DNA from 2 places in the Sporofaciens sp. St.21A7 genome. Region 1 is predicted to be linked to the other one. Evidence: predicted binding sites of a transcription regulator. Region 1 holds the regulator's gene; the other holds the start of a gene.
The links. Region 1 encodes Rex, which represses fermentation and respiration genes when NADH is low (regulators of the CRP and FNR family bind a similar motif). Its sites were predicted from a motif close to ATTGTTAANTANTTAACAAT; they were not measured.

Region 1 (8,303 bases):
GAAGGAATGTGCGCAAGGTGGGCGACGGAGCATATTACGGGAAAACAGATTGAAGAGCTGGAGGAAGTATTGCTTTTGTCGGAGTTCCATTTGCGTAAGAAGAGCGAGGGGCAGACGGAGCAGGTGACGGAACTGGACGGAAAGTTCCATAAGATTCTGTACGAAGCCTCGAACAGCCGGATTTTGGAGCATGTGCTGTCAGATTTCCATAAATATGTGCAGATGGCGCGGGCATTGTCTGTGGGGGAGAAAAACCGGGCCAGGAAATCCATACAGGAACACCGGGAGATTCTGGAGGCAATCAAGAAGCGCGACGGGGAGCAGGCGGAGAAGCTGGCGAACCGGCATATCATGAATGTGATGAAGAATCTGCATCTGATGGAGAAGGAAGAAGCCGTCGAACCGTTATATGACGAAGAATAAGGAGGTATTTTACTATGGCAAAGATTAAGATGACAACACCAATCGTAGAGATGGATGGAGATGAGATGACCCGTATCTTGTGGAAGATGATTAAAGACCATCTGCTAGAGCCGTTTATTGAACTGAATACGGAATATTATGACCTGGGGCTTGAGCATCGGAACGAGACGGACGACCAGGTGACGATTGATTCGGCAAACGCTACGAAAAAGTATAAGGTAGCCGTGAAGTGCGCGACGATTACACCCAATGCGGCGCGTATGACGGAGTATGATTTGAAAGAAATGTGGAAGAGCCCCAACGGGACGATTCGGGCGATTTTGGATGGTACGGTCTTCCGTGCGCCGATTGTAGTTAAGGGAATCGAACCTTGTGTGAGGAACTGGAAGAAGCCGATTACCATCGCCCGGCATGCTTACGGGGATGTGTATAAGGGGTCTGAGATGAAGGTTCCGGGAGCCGGGAAGGTGGAGCTTGTGTATACGGCGAAGGATGGACAGGAGACAAGAGAACTGGTCCATGAGTTCGACGGCGCGGGGATTGTGCAGGGAATGCATAATGTCAACCAGTCTATTGAGAGTTTTGCGAGAAGTTGTTTTAACTATGCGCTGGATATTAAGCAGGATCTCTGGTTTGCGACTAAGGATACGATTTCCAAGAAGTATGACCATACGTTTAAAGATATTTTCCAGGATATTTATGACGGGGAGTATCAGGAGAAGTTCAAGGAGGCGGGAATTACATATTTCTATACCTTGATTGACGATGCCGTGGCGCGTGTGATGAAGTCTGAGGGCGGGTATATCTGGGCATGTAAGAACTATGACGGGGATGTGATGAGCGATATGGTCTCATCTGCCTTTGGCTCTCTTGCCATGATGACCTCTGTGCTGGTGTCTCCGGACGGGTATTATGAGTATGAGGCGGCCCACGGGACGGTGCAGCGGCATTATTATAAGCATCTTGAGGGGGAAGAGACGTCTACCAACTCCGTAGCGACCATATTTGCATGGACGGGAGCGCTTAGGAAACGCGGAGAGCTGGATGGGAATCAGGAATTGATAGATTTTGCGGACAGGCTTGAGAAGGCCACGGTGGATACGATTGAAGACGGGAAGATGACGAAGGATCTGGCATTGATTACGACGATTGAGAATCCGACGGTGCTGAACAGTGAGGAATTTATCAAGGCGATTGCAGTGAGGTTATCTTAGTGTGGCAGGACTTTGCTGCAATCAGCCTGTCAGGAGGTTATGCGTATGGGGCTGTATGTGAATCCTGGGAATTCAAGTTTTCGGACAGCCGTTAATTCGTTTTGAATTGGATGAATATGGACTGTGTTTTCCGGATAGCGAAGGAGCGCAGTGATGTCCAGAAGAGATATCTTGACTTCCTCAGGGGACTTTTTAAAGGCCAGGATTATGTTGAGCTTGCCTATATGACCGGAATCCTTCCGATCAAAAAGTATGGGGAACACTCGGCTATACGGAACTCAGCAAATGGTATGATGGATACTTGTTGAATGGACTGCATATTTATAATCCAAAATCTGTCGTTGATGTGATGCGGAAGAAAAAGTATAAAAGCTACAGGACCGGAACGGAGACATATGAGGCATTAAAGATGTATATCGACCGGAATTTTGACGGTTTGAAAGAAGCGGTAGCCAAGCTTCTGAATCATGTGCAATGTAAGATAGATCCTTCAACATCTCAGAATGATATGACTACATTTAAGACAAAGGATGATGTGTTGACACTGTTAGTCCATCTGGGGTATCTTGCGTATGATGAAGACAAGGAAGAAGTATTTATCCCGAATCAGGAAATTTCCATGGAATTTTTAAGGGCCATAAAAGTTGGTGGCTGGGATGGGCTTATACGTGCATTAGAGCAGTCGGAGAAGCTGCTTGAGGATTAGCCTGTTAAAATGGGTGCCGGGAAATGGTGCATTTCTGCAATATTTCCCGGCGCCCTTATTTACATTTCTTTGGAATATTTTCTGGCATAGTATGCGTAGGAGCCGCCTAATATAAGCAATGCTGCGGCAGAGCCGATGATTCCCAGTAAATCGGATTTTGCCTCGATAAGAAGGAATGGCAGGCAAATCAACACGTATACCATAATGTCAAATGTCCGGGCTTTCGCTAAGTCATGGATGGTCCTGGTACGCTCGTCGTTTAGGTCGATGACAGTCTGGCGGCTCTCTTGGGGGTATTTCTCATACTGGTAGGTGGTTCCGAAGTAGTGGACTCCGTTTAAAGCCAGCAACATGCCTGCGTAATGGATGAGAGTCAGGCATACGGCGGCTGCCTGGCTGCCGAAGATGTGGAGATTTTTCAACATAGAGGCAATGGCGTACATTGGGAGCCCTACAAGGATATATGTCTGTTTTTTCTTTTTGGTGGTCATGGCTGCCCCTCCCTTTTTTGCAAAATGTGATGGAAAGTTTATTTTCCATACGTCCAGTATAAGGGGGAAGATAGAAAATGTCAAGTTAGCTTTCCGTGTTTTTGGGACAAATTTATCTGTGAAAACCATACCATTTTTTCTATGATAATGCTATAATAAAATAGTATGATGATTTGTCAAGCTAATGGCAGGCGGATAACATCTGGCTATTGATGTGAAATAATGTGTGGATAAGCCTGCGTATGGCTGGCTTACATTCTGATAGATAGATACATAGAGAAGGGAGAACGAGATGAAGATACTGATGATTAACGGCACCATGAGGCACGGCTCAAGCTATCATATCGGAAAGATGGTGATTGAAAAGATTGCGAGGGAAGAAGATCAGGTCATTGAGTTATTTCTTCCTAAGGATATGCCGGAATACTGCCGGGGGTGCGCGGCCTGTATTATGGAGAGCGAGAAGAAGTGTCCGGATTATCTGATGTATATGAAGCGGGTGACGCGGATGATTGATGAGGCGGATCTGCTGGTGTTCACGTCTCCGGTCCATGTGCTTCATGTGACAGGGGCTTTGAAGGCCCTGTTGGATCATTACGGATACCGGTTTATGGTGCATAGGCCGGCGGAGTGCATGTTTGGCAAGCAGGCTGTTTGCATTACTACCGGGGCTGGCGGCGGGATGAGATCCACGCTCAAGGATATCAAGAGCAGCCTGTTCTTCTGGGGCGTGGCGCGGATCTATACATACGGGATTGCCGTGGCTGCGGTACGGTGGGAGGATGTGCAGATGCCGATTAAGGAGAAGATCGTAAATGATGTGGATCGGCTTGCAATGAAGCTGACCCGGGATACCGCTTCCGTGACCCCGGCGTTGAAGACGAAGATTTTGTTCTATATCATGCGGCATATGCAGCAGAACGGGAAACATCTGCCGGATGTCACTTACTGGAAGGAAAAGGGGTGGCTTGGGAAGGAGCGTCCGTGGAAGAAGGCGGCGCAGGAAAGCAGGCAGGGGAATGAATGAAAAACGGGACGTAGTAACATGTTTTACTACGTCCCTAATTCTTCCCAACGCTCATATAATACTTCTAATTCCGCTGCAATCGAAGCCTTTTCGTCCGCCAATTCCTGGCACTTCATGGAGTTGGTAAATACTTCCTCCTGCGCCATCATACGGTCAATCTCAGCATCCCGCTCCTCAAGGGTGGTGATGCGCTCCTCGGTCTTTTTCAGTTCGTTTAAGCGTTTCCGCTCCCTTGCCTGCGCCTCTTTCTGTTCCTGCCAGCTTAATTTCGATTCCGATACGGTTCCGGCAGAGGAAGAAAGCGCTTCCTCGCCTCCGGCATAAGCGGCGGTCAGTTCTTCCCGTTTTTCCAGATAATAGTCGTAATTCCCGATATAGTTGACGAAAGTGTGGTTGACCAGTTCCAGAATCCGCGTCGCCGTCTGGTTGATAAAATACCGGTCATGGGACACATAGAGCAGAGTCCCGGTATAGTCGTTCAGCGCCTTCTCAAGGATCTCCTTGGAGGTGATGTCCAGATGGTTCGTGGGCTCGTCCAGAATCAGGAAGTTCGCCCGTGAAAGCATCAGCTTCGCCAGTGAAACGCGGCCCCGCTCACCGCCGCTTAAATCCCCGATCCGTTTGAATACGTCGTCCCCTGTGAACAGGAATGCCGCCAGCATGTTGCGTATCCTGGTGTTGGTAAGCTCCGGGTAGTCGTCGGAGATTTCATCGAAAATGGTCTTTTCCATGTGGAGTACATGGTGTTCCTGGTCATAATAGCCGATTTCGACGTTGGTTCCCAAGGTGAACGTCCCTGTGTCGGCAGGTAGTACCTGGTTCAGGATTTTCAGGAGCGTAGTCTTTCCCGTCCCGTTGTCCCCGATGACGGCGATATGTTCCCCACGTTTGATTTCAAAGCTGACATCCGTGAACAATACCTGATTGGGAAAAGATTTGCCAAGGGAATCTACGGACAGCACGTCATTGCCGCTGATACGCGAGGGTTCCAATGTTAAATGGATTTCGGTATTCATTTCGGCAGGTTTTTCTATGGGCTTGATTTTTTCCAGCATTTTTTCCCGGCTTTCCGCCCGCTTGATGGACTTTTCCCGGTTAAATGAGCGCAGTTTTTCGATGACTGCCTCGTGGTGTTTGATTTCCTGCTGTTGGTTTAAGTATTCTTTGAGCCTGGCTTCCCTAAGCTGCCTTTTTTTCTCGGCGTAGGCGCTGTAGTTTCCTGTATAGACCATGAGTTTCCCAAGTTCGATTTCTAAGATTTTCGTAACGACCCGGTCCAGGAAATATCGGTCATGGGAGACGATCAGTACGGCTCCAGGGTAATTCAAAAGATAGGTCTCAAGCCATGCAATGGAGTTTAGGTCCAAGTGGTTAGTCGGCTCGTCAAGGAGCAGGATGTCTGGTTTCGTAAGCAGGAGTTTCCCCAGAGACACCCGTGTCTTCTGGCCTCCCGAGAGGGTGGCTACGGGCTTGGAGAAATCCTCTTCGCCAAAGCCAAGTCCTTTGAGGACGCCTGTAATCTCGCTTTCATAGGCGTATCCATTATCACGCTCGAAAGCGGCGGTCAGCCTGTGGTAGGTCTCCAGACGTGCGGCAAGGGCGTCCCCTTCCAGAGATTTCAGTTCCAGCTCAATCGAACGGATCTGCTGCTCCATGGCGATAATGTCTGCCTTGGCCAGTTTTACTTCTTCATAGATGTTACTGCCGCTTACCATGTCCTGATGCTGGGCGAGATAGCCCAAAGTCTTTCCTTTGGTCAGGACGATTTCCCCGCCGTCTGTGGGGAGTTCGCCGACAATCATCTTGAACAGCGTGGTCTTTCCGGCGCCGTTTGGCCCTACGAGGGCGGCTTTTTCGTGGTCTTCTATATGAAATGAACCTTCCGTGACGATGACATTTTCACCGAAGGATTTGCAAAGTCCGTGGCATGCCAGTATCATGATGTCCCTCCTTTTTTGTGTTTCCTGTCTGTGGTTTTGGCCGATCAGACGTTGTAATTGAGTAAATGAGCCTGCTTTTTTGGCAGGCTGATACCCTTTCATTATAACGAAAATTATACAAAATACAACTAAAAGTTTGACTTTAATCTAACAATTCTATATAATTGGGTATTAGAAAGGAAATGGAAGGTGAATTAAAATTGGAAGAAAGAGAAATTTCCCAGGCAGTCATACGAAGGTTGCCCAGGTATTACAGATATCTTGGTGAGTTATTGGAGAACGGGGTAGAGCGGATCTCGTCCAATGACCTGAGCAGGCGGATGAAGGTGACGGCATCCCAGATTCGTCAGGATCTTAATAATTTCGGCGGATTTGGGCAGCAGGGATATGGATATAACGTGAAGTATCTTTATACGGAGATCGGTAAGATCCTGGGCTTGGAGGAAGATCACCGTATGATTATCATAGGCGCCGGTAATCTGGGACAGGCCCTGGCGAATTATGCGGCATTCGAGAAGAGGGGATTCATCCTGAAAGGAATTTTTGATGTGAACCCAAGGCTTGCGGGCATGACGATACGGGGCGTACCGGTTCGGATGATCGAGGAGCTTGGCGAGTTTGTGAAGGACAACGAGGTAGAGATTGCGGCTCTTACCATCCCTAAGGACCGGGCGGTGGAGGTGGCGGATCTCCTGGTCGCCAACGGCGTGAGGGCAATCTGGAATTTTGCTCACACAGATTTGAACCTGCCGGAGCATGTTATCGTTGAGAATGTGCATCTGTCGGAGAGCCTGATGCAGTTGTCCTATAAAATTAACAGGTTCAATGAGGAACACAAAAAGTAATGATTGAAAGACTGTATGGAAATTGCTTTTAGAAAAAGTATTTTTCATACAGTTTGTTGATTTTACCCGCTGTATCCTGCTGCCGTTTGCGTCCGGCCGGGAAGGTATGGGGAATAAGGAGGAACATATGCGATATCTGGTGAATGGCGCTCAGATGAAGAGGGCGGATCAGTATACCATCCGGGAGGTGGGAATCCCCTCCTTAGAGTTGATGGAAAGGGCGGCGGTTTCCTGTGTGAAGGTGATGGAGGAAGAAGGGCTTGACTTGTCAAGAGCCTGTATCGTCTGCGGCTCCGGAAATAACGGAGGGGACGGGTTCGCCATAGCGCGGCTTCTTTGGCAGAAAGGATACGCCCCGCTTGTATGCTTTGTCGGTAACGCTTCCCATTGTACGGAGGAGACGAAGCGTCAGATGGAGCGGCTCTTGGAAATCGGCGGCGAGATATGCAACGAATTTAAGGATGGTGAATATAGTATCATCATAGATGCTGTTTTCGGCGTAGGGCTTAGCAGGAAAGTCGAAGGAAAATATTTTGACATTCTGGAGAAGATGAACCGGGCGGGCGGCGTGAAGTTTGCCGTCGATATGCCGTCAGGTATTTCGGCGGATACGGGAGGCGTCCTTGGGACTGCATTCCGGGCAGACCTGACGGTCACATTCCAGTTAGAAAAACTGGGGCTTGTGCTGTACCCGGGAAAAGAGTATGCGGGGAAGGTGTCGGTTACGGACATCGGAATCCATACGGAAGGACTTTCCAAGGAATCTAGGCTTATGTATCTCTGTGAAAGCGGGGATTACAGAAAGATGCTGCCTGTGCGCAAGGCGGATTCTAATAAAGGGACCTATGGGAAACTGTTGGTGATTGCCGGAAGCAAAGGGATGTCCGGCGCAGCTTTCCTGAATGCAAAGGCGGCTTATCTCTCAGGCGCGGGACTGGTGCGGATCTATACGCCAGAGGAGAACCGGGTTATCTTGCAGCAGCTTCTTCCCGAGGCGGTTATTTCTACTTATACGGAGTACCGAAAGGAGGAACTGAAAGGGCTGCTTTCCTGGGCGGATGCAATCTGTATCGGTTCGGGAATCGGGACAAAAGAGACGGCGTGCAAGCTGTTAGAGACGACGCTTCAGAAGGCGGAGGTTCCTTGTCTGGTAGATGCGGACGGATTGAACCTGTTAGCGGGGCATTGGGAAGAGATGGAGTATTCAAAGGATGTGAAAACCCTTGTGCTGACGCCCCATATGAAAGAAATGTCACGTTTGGTTCGCAGAAGCGTGGGAGAATTGAAGGAAGGCCGTATGGGTATTCTGGGAGAATTCGTTGAAAGCCAAAACTGCACCTGCGTCCTCAAGGATTCCCGTACTGTGGTTGCCTCTCCCACAGGGGGAATGTATGTCAACCGTTCTGGAAATGCTTCGATGGCGAAGGCTGGTTCCGGCGATGTACTGGCAGGTATCATAGCCGGGCTTCTGGCACAGGGCATGGACGGCCACAGGGCGTCTGTGCTTGGCGTATATCTCCACGGCAGGTCGGGGGATTATGCGCAGGCTGCGAAAGGAAGTTATAGCGTAATGGCTCAAGATCTGCTATTATATTTGAGTGAGGCATTTAAGGAGTTAGAGTTTTGAGTAAGGCATATGTGCATTTGCGAAACTGTA
Region 2 (8,303 bases), on a different contig from region 1:
TGATGACATTTTCATTGATAATGACTTCATAGGAGAAACCGGACAAAACAAATCCATTTTCGCCGGAAAACTCAAAGATTTTCTGATAGCAGGCGATGGCGTTTGCGGGAGACTCCTGATAGAACGCTCTTAGATATCTTCCGGCGGGCTGTATATGCAGCCCCTTTTTCTTTATGGGAAATGGGATCTCGATAAATAGCCTGGAGTAATCTTCATAATTTCCCTGGCGAAGGCTTTCTGCGGCGATCATGGTTCCATAAGAGGCATCATGCAGCCGGCGAAGCTGATACTTTTTTGTTTCCTCAATGATCATTTCCACTTGTTTGTCAAATGGAGTGTCTTTGTCAATATCTACCGTGACCAGGCAGCGTTCTTTTTTCTCAATCAGGCTGATCTCGGATAAATCCATGGTCTTAAGTGTCTGCATACAAGATCGCTGCAGATCAGTGTCCTGACGGTACAGAAAGCGTATGACATCCTGCAGGAGGATGGTTTTATTGAGACAACAGCCGGGAAGGGGTGTTATGTATCTGTACAAAATCAGGATTTCTATTTAGAAGAGCAGCAGAAAAAGATAGAGGGGTGTTTTGGCGACGCGATAGAAATCGCCCGCATGAGTGGAATATCACTTGATCAATTAATCAGTTTATTAACGTTATTATATGAGGAGGATTAGCGATGACAAATGCTTTCGTTGTATCAGGGCTTACCAAATCTTATCAGGATTTTGTTTTGGATCATGTTTCATTCACTGTTCCCGGCGGCTCCATCGTCGGGCTGATCGGGGAAAACGGTGCAGGAAAAAGTACGACGATCAATGCCGCTTTAGGGCTGGTGGGGAAAGAAGACGGTATGGTTTCCATTTTAGGGAAAGAAGAGCTGGATGGGGATGTCAAGGAACAGATCGGCGTTGTGTTTGATGGCAGCAATTATCCGGAAATCCTTTCGCCGCGGAAACTAAACCGGGTCATGAAGAACATTTACAGGACATGGGACGAACGGATATATTTCGGACTGCTGAAACAGTTTTCCCTTCCGTACGATAAGCCGATCAAGCAGTTTTCAAAAGGAATGAAGATGAAGCTGGCAATCTCTGCCGCATTTTCCCATCATTCCAGACTGTTGATTTTGGACGAGGCAACCAGCGGATTAGATCCGGTTGTCCGGGACGATATTCTGGATATGCTGCTGGATTTCGTGCAGGACGAGGAACATTCCATCCTGGTATCTTCCCATATCACCAGCGATCTGGAGAAGATTGCCGATTATATCGTATTTATCCATGAAGGGAAAGTGTTTTTTGAGAAGCCCAAAGACGAACTGACCGAGCGGTATGGCATCATCAAGTGCGGCGCGGCGCAGTTTGACGCGTTGGATAAATCCGATATCATCTCGTACCGTAAAATGGACTATGAATGGCAGATTCTGGTTTCAGACCGGGAGAGGGCGCAGAAAAAATATCCAAAAGCCCTGGTTGTCCCGGCAACCATTGATGAAATTATGCTGCTTTACGTAAAGGGGGAGAAGTGATGAAAGGTGTTTTAGTGAAGGATCTTTATATTGCAAAGAGCAATATTCTTGTAACCTTTGTCAGCCTGGTTGTTTTGGGCTTTGGGCTGTCATTCCTGCTGGAAACCAGCGCGCTTCTGGTTCTGGCGCCGGTGGCTTCCACAACGGCAGCCTTTATCAGTATTACCAGCGATGCAGCCTCCAAATGGAATAAAAATGTCATCACCATGCCGGTATCGAGAGGGCAGATTATCGGCGAGAAGTTTTTGTTTTTTATCTTGCTTGCCGCACTGGGATTGGTTACGGCGCTGGTTCCGTGTGTCGTTCTTGCCTGTTTTGGCATGGATGTAACTCTTTATTCCCTATGCCTGTACGGCTCTATCGGGATAAGCGCATGCCTGCTTGCGGGCGGCATCAGCCTGCCGTGTGCGTATTTATTTGACCCGGAAAAATCGCAGATTGTCTTCATGATGTCTTTCATGGCGTCTACAGGGATCATTGCGGGGCTTGTTCTTCTCATAAACCTTGTTTTTCCGGTGAAAGAGAATATCCTTCTGGCGTTTGATATTGTGCTTGGCATTTCGGTGATCTGGTTTTTTATCTCGTACAGGATTGCTGTAAAGATATATCAGAAACGGGATATTGCCTGATGGATATTTGACTTTGAATCATGAATGTGATATATTTGTCTCTTTCCTATTGACACAAGGAAAATAAAGTGATATATTTGTCTTGTAAAGAGATAAATATATCACAATAATAGGAGGAGTACTATGAAAACGAACAAGATGAAGATTTGGATTGGCTGTGGGATTTTTTGTGTCTTGAGTTTGTTTCTATCGACATGGTATGCGGTTACATTCAATGATTCCCGCCTGGTAGTTCCCATGGATTTTAAAGATTATGTATTTCGCGCAAAAGATCTGCCGATGATTCTTTCTATTTCTCTCATTTGCATTTATGTAATCTCTCTGTTTGTCATGCTTTTTGTCTATGCGGGTGAAAAGCAGAGACAGGTGGAAGAAACAGGCGTCACGCGCAAGGTCAATCCAAAGTGGGGCTGGTTAGGAGTACTGGGGTTTTTGGGTTTTGCTGGTTTCTTTACATACTCTGCGGATGGCTCTGTCTTTCCATTTGCCTTTTTCCTTTTCTTTGGCTTCTTTGGTTTTTATTATGAGGGAAGGATGTCAGGAACATTTATGGATGAGCGCTTCCGCGAGAATATGGTTCGCGCTAGGCTGAAAGCATATAGAATTTCGTTTTCTATCATGCATGTTGCACTGATCATTCTCTGTCAGGGAAAACTTTTTGGAAGTCTTGAATATACTCTGATTGCTACAATTATCACCCTTTCCGTTGCGTTAGCTCTGGGGATTTTCCTCTCTGAATATTTGCTGTACCGGTATGACCATGACGACCTGGCAGATGAAAGTGAGGAATAAGATATGGCAGAATTTGAATGCAGATTAAAAAAATACCGGCAAATGAAAGACCTGACGCAAGGGCAGCTGGCGGAAAAAGTAGGCGTGCGCCGGGAAACCATCATGCGCCTGGAAAAAGCGCAGTATAACCCGTCTTTGAAGCTGGCGGTTGATATTTCCAGGGTTGTAGAAGCTCCGATTGAAGAAATTTTTATTTTTGAATAAAAATCTGTCCGCTGTAACATTTCGCGGACATTTTTTTGTTAAAATATAATGAATGGCAAAATAATGTCGTAAAGGAGAATGGACATGAAGAAAATTTTACTGGTAGAGGACGACGCCCTTTTAAATAAAACGCTGACTTATAACCTGATTTCGGAGGGTTACGATACGGTATCGGCTCTGAATGCAGATACAGCTACCGAAGCTTTAGCCCGGACGGAATTTGACCTGGTGCTTCTGGACATCAACCTGCCGGACGGTAATGGCTATGACCTGTGCAGGCTCATAAAGCCGGAGAATCCGGACACGCTGGTGATTTTTCTGACTGCCAATGACCAGGAGAGCGACCAGATACGGGGGTATAAAGCCGGGGCGGTAGATTATATCACCAAGCCCTTTTCCATTGAGGTGCTGCTTCGGAAGATACGGGCAATGTTCGCCATGCTGGAACACCGGGGACTTACAAAGGATTTTTATGATGATGGCAGGCTGTTCCTGGATTTTTCAGAACAATCCGCTGCACTTAATGGAAAGTCCCTTATTCTTTCCCCCATGGAGTATAAAATGCTGTATCTGTTCTGCAAGAATCCGAAACAGATTCTGACAAGGCAGCGGCTTTTGGAAAGGCTGTGGGATGCAGAGGAAAATTATGTGGACGAACACACCCTGACAACCTCCATCAGCCGGATCCGGGGCAAGATTGAGGCAGAGGGCGACACGTATATTAAGACGATTTACGGGATGGGATATCAGTGGATGGGAGGCGAGAGAAAATGAATCTGGGGCGGATCTCGGTAAAAGGGACATTTCTTTTGATCTGCGGCGGTATGGTAGCTTCCATGCTGGCTGTCTGTGCAGTTCTCTTTGCCATGACAGGCGAAGTCTGGGTGCTGACAGCCGGTATCCTGCTGACAGTCTGTGCCATCATCTGGCAGTTCCTTCTGATGCAGTTTTTTGGAAAACGGCTTTCTGTATTTACAAGAGAGCTGTGCCAAGTGATGGATCGGATGATAAGCGGGAGCGAAGAGCCTGTGCGTGTGACAGACAGTGAAACACTCTTTGCCCGTATCAGCTACCGTCTGTCGCGGCTTTTTGGTATCATGCAGGAGAACCGGCGGAAGGTAGATATGGAACGCCAGGAGCTGCAGATGCTGGTGTCAGACATTTCCCATCAAGTGAAGACACCGGTAAGCAACCTGAAGATGGTGACGGACACGCTGCTTACCAGGCCGGTTCCAGAAGAAGCGCGGCGGGAGTTCCTGCAGGGCATCCGCAGCCAGACAGACAAGCTGGAATTTCTCTTTCAGGCACTTGTGAAGACTTCACGGCTGGAAACCGGGGCAATCCGGTTAGAAAAGAAAGAGACTCTGCTGATCGATACGCTGGCGGTTGCCTGCAGCGGTGTTGTATATGAAGCGGAGAAAAAGGACATTTCCGTGACGGTGGACTGTCCGGATGGCCTTCGCCTTTCCCATGACAGCAAGTGGACGGCGGAGGCTTTATTCAATCTGCTGGATAACGCGGTAAAATATACTCCGAGGGGAGGGGCAATCCGAATTTCAGCGGAACAATGGGAAATGTATGTGAAGCTTAATGTATCCGATACCGGTAAAGGTATCCCGGAGAGTAATCAGGCGTCTATCTTCCGGCGTTTCTACCGGGAGGAGGAAGTGCACGAAGAACAAGGGGTAGGCATCGGCCTTTATCTGGCACGTGAGATTGTCACAAAGCAGGGCGGTTACATGAAAGTAACTTCGGAAGTCGGCAGGGGATCGACGTTTTCGGTTTTTCTTCCCAGCAGAGCATAGAAATTTTTTTGTCGCTGTAACATTTCGCGGACATTTGGGTTTTACAATGTCCTTATCAACAGGAAAAGTAGTAAGGAGGTGGCCGGCTATGACATGGCCTTTTGATAATGACACCAGCGCTATTATTAAAAAATTAGCGTCTGCTCAATTAAAGAAAGAGCGTTTGAAGAAAATTTTTACGATTATTGCAATTTCATTAGCAACATTTTTGATGGCATCCGTATTGCTTCTGGTTTCTGGAATTATTACAGTGAACCAAAATGGAGGCAATAACATAACAGGGTCTTATCATGCTCTTATTTCCGGCATAGAAAAAGAACAATATCAAGAATTGTCTGATGATGTGCGAGTGGATTTATGCGGATTCACAGCTTCTATTGGCAGTGTTAAATCTGGAAATGATCGTCTTAATATTTCATATTCCAACAATGATGCACTTACATTAAATGGGCTGTCTGTTGACCAGGGGAAAATGCCAGAGAAAGAGAATGAAATACTGATTGAACAAGAGTATTTAATTCGACAGAAGATAAATGCAAAAATTGGAGATACCATTCTATTGCCAGATCCAAACAACGCCCAGGAAAAATCCTTTATTATAACAGGATACTTGAAAACAGGGGCGAAAGGCACTGACCGTTCATTATATGGGGCTATGGTTTCTGAAGAATACTTTTTAGAAATGGATGGATGGAATCACTTTTCACCGGCAGTAATGCTTCGTGTAAATTTAGATGCAAAGACGAACTCTGGGGATGTAAAAAACTTAATATCAGAGATAACGGCTGATGCAGGCTGTAAAGCGGCTCCTTCTTATAATGAAGCGTATTTGAATCTTAGCCAGCCTTCGGTACCGATGGTTCTGGCGGCTGTTGCCGGGCTGGTTGTTATCGTAATCGCTGGTATTTTGGTAATATACAACATTTTCTATATTTCCATTATCAATTCAATTAAAGAATATGGACAGCTTCGCACAATAGGGATGACAGCAAAACAGATTCAAAGACTTGTTCTTAGGGAGGGAACTTTGCTGATGTTACCTGCAATACCTATTGGACTAATTGCGGGAATTGTAGTGGCTTATATTTTAATTCCACATGGATTTGGGCTATGGAATGTACTATGGATATGCCCAATTGTTGTTGTGTTAACCTATGCCACTGTACGCCTGTCCATCAAAAAACCTGCTAAAATAGCAGCGACCGTTTCACCCATAGAGGCTTCACGCTATGAACAAAATAAGTTGCCTAAATGTAAACATAGGCAGCACAAACTAACGCCGGGGTCTTTGGCAGTAAATCAAGTTTTGCGTTATAAGAAAAAGAATATACTGACAGTCGCCTCTCTTGTCTTGACTGGCGTTCTGCTGTCAGGTTTATCCTCTGTCCTTTCTTCTATCAATGCAAAAGATATGTCTTTATCTGGATTTGCAAGAGGACAGTTCGTTTTAAAAATCTCAAATCAGGAGCTAATGGAAAATCCTTTAGAGATTTTGCAGGAATCAAGTCCTTTTACGGAGAAAGTAGAAAAAGAACTCTCGCAATTATCAGGTGTGCAAAAGATTATGAATGATCAGCATCTCCCAGTCTCCTATGATCTGCAGGCTCTGGAATCAGATGCTGAAATTGTAGGATTTGAGAAAGCAGATATGACTTTGCTGCAAAGCTGTCTCTTAAATGGAAAAATATCAGATTATGAGCAAATGGCATCTAAGAATCAGATGGTGATTGGCAGGCCGGGTGACTTTGAGAAGTATTTTGGTATTCATCCAGAGGCTGGCTTGTCTGTAACGCTGAAGATTTTTGATGGGCAGCATACGGAGAACCTGGAATTTGAGATTGCGGCAGTTCTTGACGAAAGTAAGATTGGAAATAATGGCGATAAAATAGATATGCTGTTATTGCCGGTTGATTCCATGCAAAAAATCGCACACAACAATTTAACATATCAGTATGTGATTCGTGTAGAGGATTCTTTTGGACAGCAGGCAGAAAATGAAATAGACCAAATTGTATCAGATAACCCGCGGCTGAGTGTGGATTCACTTTCTGCTGCGATTGCCCAGAATGAAAACTTCCTGCAGGGAACACAGTTAGCCCTTGCAATAGCCATTGTTTTAATTGGTTGTTTTTCTGTGATGAATTTGTTAAATACAATTTTGACGGGAATTATCGTAAGGCGCAAGGAATTTTCTCTCATGCGTTCAGTGGGAATGTCTCAAAAACAATTATCCGTGATGGTTCATAAAGAGGGATTGATCGTAGTCGGCATGGGACTTGTATTATCTGTGATAATTGGTGGAGGAATTGGATATGTTCTTTGCTCATTTTTGAAAAACAACCTAATGAGCTATTTGAATTATCAATTTCCATTGTGTATTACAATCTTGTATTGTGCGATTGTTATTTTATGTAGTGTGCTGATTACAACAGGCGCCTTAAAGCAGCAAAGCAAGTTATCAATGATGGAAGCTCTGCGATAAGTGTATTTTTTTGCTGCTGTAACATTTCGCGGACATTTGAGTTTTACAATGTCCTTATTAACAGGAAAAGGAGTATTTGATTATGAATGTATTACAAACAATCGACCTGAAAAAGTATTATGGCAGCGAGCCCAATATCACCCGCGCCCTGGACGGCGTCAGCCTGTCTGTGAAACAGGGGGAGTTTGTGGCGGTGGTAGGGACTTCCGGAAGCGGCAAATCCACCCTGCTCCATATGATGGGCGGGCTGGATACGCCTACCTCCGGAAGCGTCATTGTCCGCGGGGACGAGCTGGCGGAAAAGAATGATGAGGAGCTGACCATCTTCCGCCGCCGCAATATCGGCTTTATCTTCCAGAACTATAACCTTGTCCCAATCCTGAATGTCTATGAAAATATTGTCCTGCCTGTGGAGCTGGACGGCGATACGGCAGATGAGAAATTCATGGATGAGATTGTGGAGATGCTTGCATTGGAAGATAAGCTTAATAATATGCCGAACAATCTCTCTGGTGGGCAGCAGCAGCGTGTCGCTATCGCACGTGCCCTGATTACCAAACCAGCTATCATTTTAGCTGACGAGCCCACGGGCAACCTTGATTCCAGGACCAGCGCCGATGTGCTGGGGCTTTTGAAACGCACCAGCATGGAGTTTAACCAGACGATTGTGATGATCACCCACAACAACGAGATTGCCCAGCTTGCCGACCGCATAGTCCGAATTGAGGATGGCAGGATTGTTGGAGGAGGAAGGCAAGTGCGGAGCGCTTTTAAAATGCCTTCCGACGACCTGCCCTCGGACGCTAGTGAGGGGGCGCTACCTTGTAAAGGAAGGCAGGCGCGACGCGATCTGGGAAAGCC

Region 2: the regulator Rex is predicted to act here: its motif matches at 2,248-2,267, upstream of AC6I3O_RS27015 (DUF3796 domain-containing protein).

The regions. Positions count from the first base shown of each region.
Region 1 is NZ_BAAGFN010000001.1:2,787,039-2,795,341, reverse strand. It holds gene AC6I3O_RS13715 (GntR family transcriptional regulator) at 1-423, shown strand, start outside; gene AC6I3O_RS13710 (NADP-dependent isocitrate dehydrogenase) at 438-1,637, shown strand; gene AC6I3O_RS13705 (hypothetical protein) at 1,739-1,945, shown strand; gene AC6I3O_RS13700 (hypothetical protein) at 1,942-2,343, shown strand; gene AC6I3O_RS13695 (hypothetical protein) at 2,403-2,834, opposite strand; gene AC6I3O_RS13690 (flavodoxin family protein) at 3,127-3,861, shown strand; gene AC6I3O_RS13685 (ABC-F family ATP-binding cassette domain-containing protein) at 3,888-5,801, opposite strand; gene AC6I3O_RS13680 (redox-sensing transcriptional repressor Rex) at 6,002-6,646, shown strand; gene AC6I3O_RS13675 (NAD(P)H-hydrate dehydratase) at 6,774-8,273, shown strand.
Region 2 is NZ_BAAGFN010000002.1:105,860-114,162, forward strand. It holds gene AC6I3O_RS26995 (hypothetical protein) at 1-427, opposite strand, end outside; gene AC6I3O_RS27000 (GntR family transcriptional regulator) at 404-676, shown strand; gene AC6I3O_RS27005 (ABC transporter ATP-binding protein) at 679-1,530, shown strand; gene AC6I3O_RS27010 (ABC-2 transporter permease) at 1,530-2,159, shown strand; gene AC6I3O_RS27015 (DUF3796 domain-containing protein) at 2,283-2,951, shown strand; gene AC6I3O_RS27020 (helix-turn-helix transcriptional regulator) at 2,955-3,155, shown strand; gene AC6I3O_RS27025 (response regulator transcription factor) at 3,240-3,929, shown strand; gene AC6I3O_RS27030 (sensor histidine kinase) at 3,926-4,960, shown strand; gene AC6I3O_RS27035 (ABC transporter permease) at 5,049-7,442, shown strand; partial or broken gene AC6I3O_RS27040 (ABC transporter ATP-binding protein) at 7,525-8,184, shown strand.